4 regions of the Clostridium sp. X genome follow, and region 3 is predicted to be linked to each of the others. Evidence: riboswitches for the same ligand, from Rfam matches in the RefSeq annotation. Region 3 holds a riboswitch; each other region holds the start of a gene.
The links. Region 3 has a riboswitch for S-adenosylmethionine ahead of metF (methylenetetrahydrofolate reductase [NAD(P)H]). Riboswitches for the same ligand answer to the same signal wherever they lie in the genome.
Positions count from the first base shown of each region.

Region 1 (4,004 bases), 430 kb from region 3:
TCCATTGAGGGATGGAGTAATATCGGATTATGATATAACAGAAAAAATGCTAAAGCATTTTATTAGAAAAGCTTGCGGAAAAAAGAGGGTTGGCGCTCCGAGAGTTGTTATATGTGTTCCTTGTGAAGCTACAGAAGTAGAAAAAAGAGCTGTTAAAGATGCCGCTGTTAATGCGGGGGCTAAAAAAGTATTTTTAATAGAAGAACCTTTAGCAGCAGCTATTGGAGCTGGACTGGATACAACTAAGGCTAGTGGAAATATGGTTATAGATATTGGAGGAGGAACTACTGATATTGCAGTTATTTCTCTAGGAGGAGCAGTTGTAAGAAGCTCCATTAAAGTTGCAGGGGACAGTTTTGACGAAGCTATAATGAGATACATAAGAAAAAAACATAAATTAATGATAGGTGAAAGAACATCAGAAGCATTAAAGGTGAATATAGGAACAGCATATAAAAGAGAAGAAGATATTAGTATGGAAATAAGAGGTAGAGATTTAATAACAGGACTACCTAAAAATATAAGTGTATCCTCAGAAGAAATGAGGGAAGCATTAAGCGAAGCAGTGAATGATATAGCAGAATGTACTCGATCTGTACTAGAGAAAACTCCCCCTGAATTAGCAGCAGATATAGCTGATAAAGGTATTGTGATGACTGGTGGAGGTGCTTTGTTGAATGGATTAGACAAGTTAATAGGAGAAGTAACTAAGGTTCCAGTATATGTTGCGCAGGACTCAGTTTCAACAGTTGCAATGGGAACAGGAGAAGTTCTAAATTATCTTGATAAGATTGATGCATCATATAAAGGCAAAGATATAAGTTTATTAGATTAATTATATTTAAATGCGTATATTATTATGCAAAAATAAGCTCTATAATTGGCTAAAACAATTACAGAGCTTATTTTTGTTTTGTTAAATAATACTATTATTAGTCTTACTATCTATACTATATAAGTAGTAAGAATGAAGTAAAGCATCAGTAATAACTTCTGCCATATTCATTATTAGACTAAGTCGTATATTTCTATTAGTGAATAATTCATTATTGTCACTAGAATCTACAATACCAATTATGGAAGCATCTCCAACGTCAGGAAGAACTTTTCCTACACCTTTTCCGGGATGGATAGGATAATCTCGCGCTTGTATCTCACCAATGTTATTAGTATCCCCCAGGCAAGCATCTATACCTATTATTGTAGAACCTGGATGTGCTTTTTTTATTTGTTGCAATTGCTTATCTATATTTAAAGCGTGTATAGGATCTTCAACTGTTCCATATACAGTTAGCGGATAATTTTTACTCTTAAGTAAGGTTCCGACTAGAGGACCAAGACAATCACCTATACATCTATCAGTACCGATGCAAACTACTACAGAATCTTTAGTTATATAATCCTTTATAAAATATGCGATATCGTAGTATGATAGATTATCTTTAAAGTTAGCTCTCACTTTATTCAAGAACGACACCTCCTTGATAATGTATATGAGAAAGTTAAATGTTATATGAAATAAAATTGAACTTAATTTATAATGTATAGTAATATAGAGAAAATAGCAGTAAATTGAATCTTAAAGCTTGTAGTTTTCTGTAATTAAAAAAAATAGATTTGAAATAAAAGATAATTCTAGGTATACTAATATTCGTTGGCGCGGTTGATGTCAATAAATGAAACAACTAAGTGCTAAAAATAATATATGCTGGCATAGCTCAATTGGTAGAGCAACTGACTTGTAATCAGTAGGTTTCGGGTTCAATTCCTGATGCCAGCACCAATTGTGGAGGAGTTCCCGAGTGGCCAAAGGGGGCAGACTGTAAATCTGTTACGTTTCGTTTCGATGGTTCGAATCCGTCCTCCTCCACCATCATATAATATATGGGCGCATAGCTCAGCTGGGAGAGCACCTGCCTTACAAGCAGGGGGTCACAGGTTCGATCCCTGTTGTGCCCACCATGTAATTTTAATAAGTTAATAATTATGGAGGAGTTCCCGAGTGGCCAAAGGGGGCAGACTGTAAATCTGTTACGTTTCGTTTCGATGGTTCGAATCCGTCCTCCTCCACCAAGAAAAAGATATCAAATTTTGATATCTTTTTTACTTTCATAAAAAAAATCGAGAACATAATCAATATTTAAATGACAAATCGACAAAATTAATAATAAATCAATGTAGATTCTTGACACTTACATGTTACATATGATAATATTATTTTGTTTTAAAATTGAATATAAGATAAGAAAAACTTATCAAGAGAGGTGGAGGGAGCGGCCCTGTGAAACCCAGCAACCGGTATGATTAATACTAAGGTGCTAATTCCTGCAGAGCAATCTGCAAGATAAGAAATTACATTATTCACGCAAATCGACCTCCTTAATAAATTAAGAGGTTTATTTTTTTTGTTAGAAAGGGGATCTTAAAATGAAAAGATTATTTACGTCAGAATCAGTAACAGAAGGACATCCAGATAAAATATGTGACCAAGTTTCAGATGCTATTCTAGATGCTATTTTAGAAAAAGATCCATATGGAAGAGTAGCTTGTGAGACGGCAGTTACTACTGGTATGGTTATGGTTATGGGAGAGATATCAACAAACTGCTATGTTGATATTCCAAAGTTAGTTAGAGGAGTTATAAGCGATATCGGTTATACAAGAGCTAAATATGGATTTGATGCTGAAACTTGCTCTGTATTAACATCTATTGATGAACAATCAGCAGATATAGCTATGGGAGTAGATGAAGCATTAGAGTCAAGACGTGGAGAAAAAGATGAAGTTGAGGCAGTAGGAGCAGGAGATCAAGGTTTAATGTTCGGATTTGCATCAAATGAAACAGAAGAATATATGCCTCTTCCAATAAGTATGGCTCATAAACTTGCTAGAAGATTATCAGAAGTTAGAAAGAATGGAACATTATCGTATTTAAGACCAGATGGAAAGACACAGGTTACGGTAGAATATGAAGACGACAAACCTACTAGAATAGATGCTGTGGTAATTTCTACACAACATGATCCAGAAATTACTCAAGAGCAAATACATAGTGATCTTATGGAACATGTAATAAAGGTAGTAATATCTAATGAGTGGTTAGATGAAAAAACTAACTATTACATTAATCCTACGGGAAGATTTGTTATTGGTGGACCGAATGGAGACACGGGTCTTACGGGAAGAAAGATTATAGTTGACACTTATGGTGGATACGGCAGACATGGTGGTGGAGCTTTCTCAGGAAAGGATCCAACAAAGGTTGATAGATCAGCAGCATATGCAGCAAGATGGGTTGCTAAAAATTTAGTAGCAGCAGGAATTGCAGAAAAACTAGAGATAGGTTTAGCTTATGCAATAGGAGTTGCTCATCCTGTATCTCTATTAGTTAATACCTTTGGAACAGGTAAAATAGAGGATAATAAGATAGTAGAAATAGTAAATAATGTATTTGATTTAAGACCAGGTGCAATTATAAGAGACTTAGGTTTGAGAAAGCCTTTATATAGACAAACGGCAGCTTATGGTCATTTCGGTAGAGTAGATTTAAATGTTCCATGGGAAAATTTAGATAAAGTAGAAGAGATAAAAAAACATATATAATTAAACATAAAGGCTAATGTTGATTTTAAGACATTAGCCTTTAATTTAGTTATAAAGTTAAATATGTATATATTGTGACTTATCGTGTAAGCAAATGGCAAAACTATTATATAATATAATTAGTTGAGAAGTTATGGTTATATGTCTTATAATTAATTTAACAAACTAAAATTTACATAGTGCTAATGATATTATGGGAGCGATCTTATGCATGAGATAGATGGAACTGTAGAAGCAATTGTATTTAAAAATGAAGACAACGGATATGTGGTAGCACATATAAAAGATAAAAAAAAGAAAATTGTTATCACTGGATGTATACCTTACATATCAGAAGGTCAAAATTTAAAGTTACAAGGGGAATGGTTTAACCATCCTCAATTTGGTGAACAATTTAAAGT
Region 1 covers NZ_CM146912.1:387,729-391,732, reverse strand. Annotated here, with positions in the region: gene mreB (rod shape-determining protein MreB) at 1-835, shown strand, start outside; gene yyaC (spore protease YyaC) at 917-1,468, opposite strand; tRNA gene ACX0KU_RS01910 (tRNA-Thr) at 1,708-1,783, shown strand; tRNA gene ACX0KU_RS01905 (tRNA-Tyr) at 1,789-1,873, shown strand; tRNA gene ACX0KU_RS01900 (tRNA-Val) at 1,887-1,962, shown strand; tRNA gene ACX0KU_RS01895 (tRNA-Tyr) at 1,989-2,073, shown strand; SAM riboswitch class I at 2,250-2,351, shown strand; gene metK (methionine adenosyltransferase) at 2,428-3,603, shown strand; gene recD2 (SF1B family DNA helicase RecD2) at 3,811-4,004, shown strand, end outside.
Region 1: another riboswitch for S-adenosylmethionine. It lies ahead of metK (methionine adenosyltransferase); the one in region 3 lies ahead of metF (methylenetetrahydrofolate reductase [NAD(P)H]).

Region 2 (4,004 bases), 590 kb from region 3:
ATGACTCATGGAATTGCCTCAATGATAGCTACTAACTATTGTGATTTTACAGAAGACCAAATAGTAAAAATATTAATGGATTCATTTTGTGGAATTAAATATCAATTAAGCATACAGGAGAAAAGGCTAGAATAATAGAATTCTAACTAACTTTTTATATTGAAGGGGTGTGTAATATGAAATTACTAATACATGATTTACAAGAAGAAAAAGCTAAAGAGTTATTACCAAGTACACTAGATAATATAAAAATAGTATCTAATGATAACACTATTCATAATTGCATAGGATGTTTTGGATGTTGGGTAAAAACCCCTGCTGTTTGTGTAATACGAGACAAATATGAGAACATGGGAGAATACCTATCAAAAAGTCATGAAGTTAATATCATTAGTGAATGTTTTTATGGTGGATTTAGTTTATTTATAAAGAATATAATGGATAGAAGTATTCCATATATACATCCATATTTTTCAATCAGGAATGGAGAAATGCACCACAGACGAAGATATGATAATAAGTTTAATTTAAATATATGGTTTTACGGTGAAAATATCACGGAACGAGAAAAACAAACAGCAGAAAAACTAATAAAGGCAAACGCAATTAACCTAGATTGTAGCAGTTGGAAGGTTACATTTATTCATGATATTGGAGAAATAAAAGGATTTATGGGGTAAGGGGTGTTATTATGAAAATAGCTTTAATCAATGGAAGTCCTAAAGCAAAAAATAGTGGATCTGAATATATAGTACATACATTAAAGTCTTTATTACCTAAAGAAAATGAAATTATAGAATGTAATCTTAGAACAGCTAAATTAAGTAATGAAGAGCTAGAACATATAGTACAATGTAATGTACTAGTGTTTGCATTTCCCTTATATTTTGATGGAATCCCTTCACATTTAGTAGACTGTCTTTATCAAATAGAAACATATTTAAAAACAAAATTAATTCATAAAATAACTGTATATTCTATTGTGAATTGTGGATTTTATGAAGGGCAGCAAAATAGCATAGCATTAGAAATAATGAAAAATTGGTGTGAAAAAGCAAAGATTAATTGGGGACAAGGACTTGGTATTGGTGGAGGCGGAATGCTGCCAATGTTTGCAAGCATTCCAGAGGGAAAAGGACCTAAAAAGAATTTTTCAGAAGCAATAAAAACTATTGCAAATAGTATATATACATGTACTACAGGAGATAATATATATATATCACCAAATTTTCCGAGAGTTATATATAAGTTGGCAGCAGAAATGGGTTGGCGTCAGCAAATTAAGGCAAATGGATTAAAAAAGAGAGATTTATTTACAAAAAAATCTTGACATTGTTTAATCATAGATGTAAAATAATATAAAATTTAATAGTTCGCTAAATCTTATCAAGAGCGGCTGAGGGACTGGCCCTATGAAGCCCGGCAACAGCCAGTTTAATTTATTTAAACTGGAAATGTGCTAATTCCTGCAGGAGAATTTCCTGAGAGATAAGAAGCATGATTATCATTATTAATATTAATTAATGAGCTAACGCATAATCGCTTCTTATAAGATTTAAGAAGCGATTTTTTATTTTACTCATTTATATTTACTGGGGCAGATTAGTAAAGTTGTAACGCGTTAATACATGAAGGTGAGCATTTCTTGGGGAGGATATCATGATAAATATAGCTATACTTGGAAGTGGAACTGTAGGTTCTGGGGTTATAGAGCTTATAAAGAAAAATTCAAATAAATTAAAAGATAGAACAGGCGAAGACATAGTAGTATCAAAAGTACTTGTAAGAAATATAGAAAAATATTTAAACAGTGAGGACTTTGAATTAATAACAGATAATATTGATGACATATTTACTAATAGCCTAAATATAGTAGTTGAGGTAATGGGGGGCATTCATCCAGCTTACGAGTATATAAAGAAGGCACTTAATATGAAAAAGCATGTAGTAACTGCTAATAAAGACTTAATTGCAAAATACGGAGAAGAACTTTTGGACCTGGCTAATAAGAATGACGTTAAATTATACTTTGAAGCTAGTGTAGGTGGAGGAATTCCAATACTAAAGCCTTTAAGTGAATGTCTTGTTGGAAATGAGATAAAGAGTTTACAGGGTATATTAAATGGAACTACTAATTTTATACTATCAAAGATGCATGAAGATGGAATGAAATATGAGGATGCTCTTAAATTAGCTCAAGAACTTGGATTTGCTGAATCTAATCCAGAGTCTGATGTTATGGGATATGATGCTGCTAGAAAATTATCAATACTCTCTACTATATCTTACAATGAAAAGGTTAGTTGGGAAGATATTAAAACAATAGGCATAAATGAAATAGATGAAGTGGATATAAAATCAGCTAAAGAAGCAAATTGCAATATAAAGCTTCTAGCTCTTAGCAAAAATGATGAAGATGGTATATATGCAACTGTAAAACCGGTGATGGTAAGTACATCAAGTCAAATATCAAAAGTGGAAAATGAGTTTAATGGCATATTACTAGATGGAGATGCTGTAGGGGAAGTATTTTTCTATGGAAAGGGAGCAGGTAAGCTTCCGACAGCTAGTGCTGTCTTTGGAGATATTATTGACATTATAGAAAACAAAGGAAAAAAGGTATTTCAACCAGCGAGAAAAAAAGCTACTGTGAAAGATAAGTGGATGTATAAAAGTGATTGGATGCTTAGAATAAAAACTGATGATAGACTAAAGATTATGTGTGATTTAAGTGAGTCTTTCACAAGTTGTTATTTTTTAAATGAAAAAGGAAATGACCAGGATGAGGTAGTAGTTTTTGTACAAAGTGAGAATGAAGTTTCATTAGATCTTAATATAGAGAAGCTACAGAACATAAATAAAATAACAAGCATTAAAAAAATGATGAAATTGGGAACTTCATAGTTCAGTTTTTATATAAATTTAAATTAAGTAATGGGGTAAGGAGGTAGTACAATGCCGATAGTAATACCAGAAAGTCTTCCAGCAGCTAAAATTCTTGCTGATGAGAATGTATTTGTAATGCATGAGGAGAGAGCAATTCATCAAGATATTAGAGCATTAAAAATAGTTATTTTAAACTTAATGCCGACTAAAATACAAACAGAAACTCAAATTTTACGTTTGTTAGGAAATACACCCTTACAGGTGGATATAACTCTTCTTCACATTGAAGAACATAAGTCTAAAAATACTTCAGATGAACATTTATCTAGCTTTTATAAAACCTTTAAGGATATAAAAGAAGAAAAGTTTGATGGAATGATAATAACAGGGGCACCTATTGAACATTTAGAGTTTGAGGAAGTTGATTACTGGAATCAATTAAAAGAAATAATGGATTTCTCAACTACAAACGTTACATCTACACTGCATATATGTTGGGGAGCTCAAGCAGGACTTTATCACCACTTTGGAATACCAAAATATCAACTTGGAGAAAAGATGTTTGGAGTATTTCCGCATAATGTGCTAGGTGAAGGAGTAATGCTTTTAAGAGGTTTTGACAATAAGTTTTATGTACCTCATTCAAGGCATACTGACGTTTCAAGAGAAGATATAGATAAGGTTCCAGAGCTTGAAATATTGTCAGAATCTGAAGAATCAGGAGTATATATGGTTATATCAAAAAATGGGAAACAAATATTTGTAACAGGACATTCTGAATATGATCCATTAACCTTAAAGTCCGAGTATGATAGAGATATTAATAAGGGATTAGATATAGAAGTACCTAAGCATTACTTTGCAGACGATAATCCGAGTAATGAGCCTATAGTAAGATGGAGAGCTCACGCTAATTTATTATTTTCAAATTGGCTTAACTACTATGTTTATCAAGAGACTCCTTTTAGGTAATAGGTAAGAGAATATTAAGGTACTAACTTTGAAAATATAATTTTATAGAATTACAGCTACACTAAGTAAAGTGCAGGATAATAATATATCCTGCACTTTATTGCTTTATTATCTAATACTTCTAAAACTGCATCTAATCTGGTAAA
Region 2 covers NZ_CM146912.1:550,571-554,574, reverse strand. Annotated here, with positions in the region: gene ACX0KU_RS02700 (TetR/AcrR family transcriptional regulator) at 1-135, shown strand, start outside; gene ACX0KU_RS02695 (flavodoxin family protein) at 177-680, shown strand; gene ACX0KU_RS02690 (NADPH-dependent FMN reductase family protein) at 692-1,330, shown strand; SAM riboswitch class I at 1,381-1,495, shown strand; gene ACX0KU_RS02685 (homoserine dehydrogenase) at 1,660-2,904, shown strand; gene metA (homoserine O-acetyltransferase MetA) at 2,956-3,858, shown strand.
Region 2: another riboswitch for S-adenosylmethionine. It lies ahead of ACX0KU_RS02685 (homoserine dehydrogenase); the one in region 3 lies ahead of metF (methylenetetrahydrofolate reductase [NAD(P)H]).

Region 3 (4,004 bases):
AAAATTTCATATGCTCTTTCAAATTTTAGTGTTCCACTTGGCTCAAGTAACTGTCCAATAGGACCTATATCTAAAGCTACGTATTTATCACCCTTAGCTGCTCTTGCAATTTCTACAGCTTTAGTAATAACCTCTTCTACAGAATATCCTGTCTCCTTAAGCTTTAACTCGTTAGCTCCAAAGGTATTTGTAGTTATAATATTTGCTCCTGCCTCAATATACTTTTCATGTATACTTTTTATTATTTCCGAATGTAAAATATTGTATGTTTCTGGAATTTCTCCAGTAATGAGCCCCATTTTCTGAAGCATAGTTCCCATAGCCCCATCAAAATACACAAAACTTTCTGCTATTAGATCTTTAATTCCCACAGTGATTGCCCCCTTTTCTATACATACATTGACTATAACTACTACATTGTTTACAACCTGGATGCTGTCTTACAATACTTCTGTCCTGAAACCCTATTATTGCCGTTACTGACTTTCTCGGTATTAGGATATTACTTTCTGTAACAGTAAGTCCTATCTTTTTTTCAGCATCTATTGCTTTTAATATTTTAGGTTGAATATCTATTTCTAAATCACCATATCCTGGGCTATATCTGTAGGTAATACCTAATACTTTTTCTTCTGCCTCATTCTTTATTAAGTTTTGAACTTCATCACAAACCCATTCTACAGCAGTTGTAGCACAAGCATCCAAAATAAGTGCTTTAGTTAAGTTTACTTTTTCATAATATCTAATCTTAGTATCTACTAAATTACCAAGAGTTACGCCTAGAATAGCACACATTGAAGAATCTTTTAGATGTTCTTTTATATCCTTACCACGAAAAATTATATTGCTATCAATAACATTAATCTTATCTTCTTCTTTTTGTATGTGAAATATCTTATAAGAATATCTATAATTTATATAGCTTTTTATTTCTTCAATGCACTCATCAACTAATAAATCTAAATTTTCTTCTATTATTTCTGATCTATGCCCCAAATATCTTAAAACTTCAGTTTTATTAATGTACACCTATTCTCACCCACTCTCTGGTAATTAGTTTGAATTTCCATTCTAGATAACACTGTTATTGATATCTAATGCATTTACAATAGAAGATATATTATACACTATCTTTTTCGCTACCTCTGGATTATTCATAGTATAGATATGAATACCTGATACTCCTGAAGATAGTAGATCTACAATCTGCTCTGTTGCATAAGCTATCCCAGCATCTTTTAATGCCTCTGGTTTATCTATATACTTCTCAATTATTTTAGAGAATTTTTCTGGTATATTAGCTCCACAAAGACTAGCTATTCTTTTAACCTGTCTGCTATTTATAACTGGCATTACCCCTACCTCAATCGGAGTAGCAATTCCCATTAAATCTGTTTTTTCTTTGAAGTTATAAAAATAATTGTTATCGAAAAATAACTGTGTTATAAGAAAATCTGTTCCATTATCTACTTTATTTTTAAGATTGAATAAGTCACTTTTAATATCACTTGCTTCTATATGTCCTTCTGGGTAACAAGTACCACCTACACAAAAATAATTATCCTGTTTTATGTGCTTAACTAAATCTACCGCGTGATTAAACTGAAGTGGTTCAGGAAACTTAAAATCTGGGTCTTGTGGAAAATCTCCTCTTAATGCAAGAACATTTTCTATATTACTTTCTTTTAGCTGCTTTAGTATATAATCTACTTCATCTTTAGTTGATGAAATACAAGTTAAGTGTGCTAGTGCCTCAATATCATATTTATTCTTTATTATTGATGCTATTTCTACTGTTTTGTTTCTGCTTGCACTGCTTCCCCCCGCACCATAAGTTACACTTATATAATCTGGTCTAAGCGGTGCTAATGCATCAATAGTTTTATAAATACTTTCAATTGAAGAATCCTTTTGTGGCGGAAATATCTCAAAGGAAATTACCGGTTTCTTACTTGTAAACAAATCTTTTATTAACATTAAATAGCCCCCTATAAATTAATTTGCCCCTTTTTAAAAACAAAAAAGCTACTTTTCTATAAGAAAAGCAGCTTAAATTTCTATAAATATATATATCAAATCTACGCTCACTCTCTTATCTCTCAAAATCAATGATTTTGCAGGATTTGACACCGTTGTATTAAAAATACCGGTTGTCGGGTTTCAAAGGGCCAGTCCCTCCACCTCTCGTGATAAGAAAATTATTCTATTAAATTTAACTATGATTCATTTTAATACTTTTGTTTTATCATGTCAATATATAAATAAATAATATTCCTTTATTTTAATACTAAAAGTTATAAAATCCTAGATATTTGTAATAATATATTTACACACGAACATTTGTTTGCTATAATTTTGTTATTATTAGTAGAGGAGCGCTATTATGGATATACAGGAAAAATTAAAAATACTATCTGATGCAGCTAAATATGATGTTTCTTGCTCTTCTAGTGGAAGCAAAAGAAAAAATTCAAAGGGCGGCCTAGGCAATGCCAGTGAAAGTGGAATATGCCATAGCTTTACTTCCGATGGAAGATGTATTTCTCTTCTTAAAATCTTACTTACAAATTACTGCTGCTTTGATTGTGCGTATTGCATAAATAGATTTTCAAATGATGTACCTAGAGCAGCTTTTACTCCCGAAGAAATAGTAGATTTAACCGTAAATTTTTACAAAAGAAATTACATAGAGGGTTTATTTTTAAGTTCTGGAGTATTCAAAAGTCCAAATTATACTATGGAGCTTATGATTGAAGTGGTATCTAACCTTCGTAACATTCATAACTTTAATGGATACATACATATGAAAGCTATACCTGGCTGTGATCCACTACTTATAAAAAGAGCAGGAGAGCTAGTAGACAGAATGAGTGTTAATATTGAATTACCCTCTTCATCTAGCTTAAAGCTTCTAGCTCCTCAAAAGACTAAAGAAACTATATTGAAACCTATGTCATTTATAAGTTCCCAAATATCAGAGACAAAGTACTCCTCAAAGTATTTAAAAAGTACTCCCTCTTTTGTACCAGGAGGTCAAAGTAGTCAACTAATAATTGGAGCAACCCCTGAAAATGACTTCCATATATTAAAGCTATCAGAAAATCTCTACAAAAGTTATGGATTAAAAAGAGTTTATTATTCTGCTTACGTTCCAATATCAAATAATCCAAAACTGCCAGCTTTAAATAGTCCCCCTCTTCTAAGAGAACATAGACTGTATCAAGCTGATTGGCTTCTTAGATTTTATGGGTTTTCTGCTAAAGAGCTCTTAAATGAAAATAATCCTAACTTTGACATACATCTAGACCCCAAAACTGACTGGGCACTAAAAAATATTGAAAAGTTCCCTATAGAAATAAATAAAGCCTATACAAGTGATCTAATGAGAATACCTGGTATAGGGGTTAGGTCTGTACGTAAAATTGCCTCTGCAAGGAGAGTTCATTCTTTAGACTTTCCAGACTTAAAAAAATTAGGAGTGGTTTTAAAAAGGGCTCAGTATTTTATAACCTGCAAAGGAAAGTACTATGGTGATGTAAGATTTAGAGAAGACTTTATTAGGGAGCGTCTTGTTAATAACCCAAGCAACAGCTTGTACAGTAGCAATTCTTTAAATAATTACGAACAGCTATCCTTTCTAACTTCTACTCCAGCTATTTATAGACCTGATGATTCCTTAAGCCGAATACATGGAGAATTTTGATATGCTATTTTTAATAATATATATGTTTTTTAAGTTTAAAACACAATAAATTAGAAACTAGAGGTGATATTTTGCTTTGTTATATATATGACGGTAGCTTTGAGGGTCTTCTTACTTCTGTCTATGAAGCCTATTATAGTAGTAAAAAACCTGAGAAAATCTTAAAAGAGGCTGAATTTATTCCCGACTTATTAACTAATCCTATATATATTGAAACTAATAAAATCAAAGCGTCTAAAGTGTATGAGGCTATAAAAATAAAGATTTCACCTATTTCATTAAAGTACATATTTTATGTATA
Region 3 covers NZ_CM146912.1:3,067,829-3,071,832, forward strand. Annotated here, with positions in the region: gene ACX0KU_RS15450 (homocysteine S-methyltransferase family protein) at 1-371, opposite strand, end outside; gene ACX0KU_RS15455 (methionine synthase) at 361-1,029, opposite strand; gene metF (methylenetetrahydrofolate reductase [NAD(P)H]) at 1,072-1,977, opposite strand; SAM riboswitch class I at 2,090-2,196, opposite strand; gene ACX0KU_RS15465 (putative DNA modification/repair radical SAM protein) at 2,384-3,703, shown strand; gene ACX0KU_RS15470 (TIGR03915 family putative DNA repair protein) at 3,775-4,004, shown strand, end outside.

Region 4 (4,004 bases), 1.5 Mb from region 3:
TGGGAAATCTGTAACCTGGAGGTCTCTATATTTTTTTCCATCAGCCCATGTGCCCATGTATATTTGATTTTTACTACCATTCCCTAAAGCTATTTTCTTACTTTCTAAATCTTTATTAAAGCTGTACATAGCTAATCCATCGAAGAGATTATAAATGCCATATTTATCTAAGGCTTTATACATATCTGGTTCATAGTCATTGTTAAGAGGAACCCCGTGACTTGCTAGTGCCACTAGATTAGAGTTATAAGAACTATACAGATTAATAAAGTCCTTCTCACTATTTGGTATACTAATATTTTCAAATATATCTTTTGCCATTCTGTGATCATTAGTAACATCATCGTTGAAAACTTCCATTATTAGTTTAGTCTGTTTTGGAAAGTTACTTAATTGCTCTTGAGTTATTTGATAAGAATACCAAGGAGCCAACATATACATAAAAGCGCCAGATGTACCCCAGTTATTACTCTCTATAGCTTTATAAGTAAGTGCAGGGAGTGCGCCGGCACCAAAGGAGTGCCCAACAAATCCTATCTTTGTTAGATCCATTAAATCTCCATATGATTTTACTGATTCTTCAATACCATCCCATAATATAGTATATTTTTCTTCTATTACTGTTTTATTAATAGGTAAAGGAATAATAGGATAAGGTATATAAACAACTATATAGCCTTGGCTTACGATATGATTGATTAAATTTTTATATAAATTAGGATCTGACCCACCATACCCATGACAAAAAAAGATAACAGGAGTTTTAGAATCGATATCCTTAAGGTAATACAAACGTGATTTTTCCTTTGTATTACTAGGATTTATAAATTGTTTTTCAAGAATTTCCTTATTCTCTATGCTTGGAATTTCTACATTTACAGGCTGGGCTTTAGTGGAAGTATTCATAAAAAAAATATTTATTGTAAATACTAAAATAAAAGATAAAGATACAAGTTTAGTAGTTCTGTTATTAGATTTCAAATTAACACCTTCTCATAACTTATTTACTATGTTAAGTATACTATAGTTGAATAATTATAAGGGAATTTTTTTGAATTCATAAAAAAACCACTCTTATTTACTAGAAATTTATTGATTATAAAATTTGAGGCTTTAATATTAATATCTTGATAAAATAACGTAAAATATATTGAAAAACTACAATAAAGAGGTTATAATTTTTAATGAATTAGATATTTAAAATATTGGGATTTGGGGGCAGGAAATATGGAAACTGTTAAAAAGGTTATAATTCCTAAAGCTTATCATTCAAGCTTAGATTTAAGAAAAACAGAAATAGCAATAAAAAAGCTTAAAGATTATTTTGAAAGAGAGCTTGCATATAAATTAAATTTAACTAGAGTATCAGCACCTTTATTTGTAAAGGCATCTACAGGACTTAATGACAATTTAAATGGAGTAGAAAGACCAGTAGGTTTTGATGCATTAGATATTAAAGATGAAGAAATACAAATAGTACATTCATTAGCTAAATGGAAGAGAATGGCATTATATAGATATGGTTTTACTTCAGGAGAAGGCCTTTATACAGACATGAATGCTATAAGAAGAGATGAAGAGTTAGATAACCTTCATTCTATGTATGTAGACCAATGGGATTGGGAAAAGGTTATAAGCAAAGAAGACAGAACTATTGATAAACTAAAAGGTACAGTAGAAGGGATATATGAAGTGTTCAAAGCTACTGAAGAATTTATCAATAGCAAATATCCTGAGATAGATAAAATATTACCAGAAAAGATTACATTTATAACTACTCAAGAGTTAGAAGATATGTATCCTGGTTTAATTGCTAAAGAAAGAGAAAATAAAATAGCAGAAGATAAAGGTGCAGTCTTTATAATGAAAATAGGAGATAAATTAGCATCAGGCGAAAAACATGATGGAAGAGCACCAGATTATGATGATTGGCAATTAAATGGAGATATTGTATTTTGGAATCCTCTTTTAGAGTGCGCTTTTGAGCTTTCTTCTATGGGTATTAGAGTAGATAAAGAATCATTAGTATCTCAATTAGAAAAAGAAGGTTGTATGGAAAGAATAGAATTAGAATTCCACAAAATGCTTGTAGAGGATAAACTTCCTTTAACAATGGGTGGGGGAATTGGTCAATCAAGAATATGTATGTTTTTCTTAAGAAAAGCTCATATAGGTGAAGTTCAATCTTCTATATGGTCAGAAGACATTATAAAAGAGTGTGAAGAATCAGGAATACAATTATTATAAAACTTATTGACAAACTATGAAAAGCTTGTTATTATTAGATAAATTAAATACGGAACTTCTTATCAAGAGTGACCGAGGGACTGGCCCGATGACGTCCGGCAACCTAAACAGCAATGTTTTAAGGTGCTAAATCCAGCAGGTATTTATACCTGGAAGATAAGGAACTGAGAGATTAAAATCTTTCTGTAGCTTATCTACAGAAAGATTTTTTTATTTTATCGGGGCAAAATAGACAAGGAGTTTCTGTAACGAAATTACTAAGGGGGCAATTAAAAATGACAAAACAATTATCTTTTGAAACAATTCAATTACACGGTGGGCAAGAAATAGATGCTGTAACAAAATCAAGAGCTGTACCACTATATCAAACAACTTCTTATGTATTTGAAGATACACAAGATGCAGCTGATTTATTTGGTTTAAAGAAGTTTGGAAATATTTATACTCGTATCATGAATCCAACTACAGATGTTTTTGAGAAGAGAGTTACTTTATTAGAAGGTGGGGTTGGAGCAGTTGCAACGGCATCAGGAATGGCAGCTATAACATATGCTATCTTAAATATTGCTGGTAGCGGAGATGAAATTGTAGCAGCATCTACAATATATGGTGGTACTTATTCTTTATTTGAAAATACTTTACCTAACTTTGGAATTAAGGTTAACTTTGTAGATCCAGAAAATGTAGAAAATTTTCAAAAGGCTATAACAGAAAAAACTAAAGCAGTATTTATAGAAACAATAGGAAATCCAGGAATTAATATATGTGATATAGAAGCCATAGCAGACGTTGCTCATAAAAATGGAGTTCCGCTAATTATAGATAATACTTTTGCAACTCCATACCTTTGCAGACCATTTGAATTTGGAGCAGATATTGTAGTACATTCAGCTACAAAGTATATAGGAGGTCATGGTACATCTATAGGGGGAATAGTAGTAGACTCAGGAAAGTTTGATTGGAATAATGGTAAGTTCCCAAAACTTGTTGAACCGGATAAGAGCTATAACGGACTTTCTTACTATGAAGCTTTTAAAGAAGCAGCTTATATCTTAAGACTTAGAACTGCATTATTAAGAGATACAGGAGCATGTATATCTCCATTTAACTCTTTCCAATTATTAATAGGTCTTGAAACATTATCGCTTAGAGTAGAAAGACATGTAGAGAATGCTAAAAAGCTTGCAGAATATTTAAGTAATCACCCTAAAGTTGAGTGGGTAAACTACCCAGGTTTAGCTGATAGCAAATATAAAACTCTTGCAGAGAAGTATCTTCCAAAAGGAGCTGGAGCTATATTTACTTTCGGAGTAAAGGGTGGATTAGAAAGCGGTGTGAAATTTATAAATTCATTAGAAATTTTCTCACTCCTTGCAAATGTAGGAGATGCTAAATCTCTTGTAATACATCCAGCATCTACAACACATCAACAATTAGATGAAGAAAGCCAAAGACAAGCTGGAGTTAATCCAGAACTTATAAGAGTTTCCGTTGGAATTGAAGGAATAGATGATTTAATTAATGATATTGAAAATGCTTTAGCACAAATATAATAAAAAGCCCTGTATTCGGTTGAATACAGGGCTTTCTTAGGCATAAAGTCCCAATAGTTTTATATCTTATAATATGGTATAGTATAAGATATAATAAGGTCTTTAATATTGGGGGAAATTATGAATAAAGGAAAAACAATAAATAAATCGAAGGTATCAAGTAAAAAGACTGTAGCTATAGCTATAACCGTAATACTAGTTATA
Region 4 covers NZ_CM146912.1:1,482,915-1,486,918, forward strand. Annotated here, with positions in the region: gene ACX0KU_RS07595 (Ig-like domain-containing domain) at 1-981, opposite strand, end outside; gene asnA (aspartate--ammonia ligase) at 1,228-2,247, shown strand; SAM riboswitch class I at 2,304-2,410, shown strand; gene ACX0KU_RS07605 (O-acetylhomoserine aminocarboxypropyltransferase/cysteine synthase family protein) at 2,523-3,800, shown strand; gene ACX0KU_RS07610 (cell shape-determining protein) at 3,921-4,004, shown strand, end outside.
Region 4: another riboswitch for S-adenosylmethionine. It lies ahead of ACX0KU_RS07605 (O-acetylhomoserine aminocarboxypropyltransferase/cysteine synthase family protein); the one in region 3 lies ahead of metF (methylenetetrahydrofolate reductase [NAD(P)H]).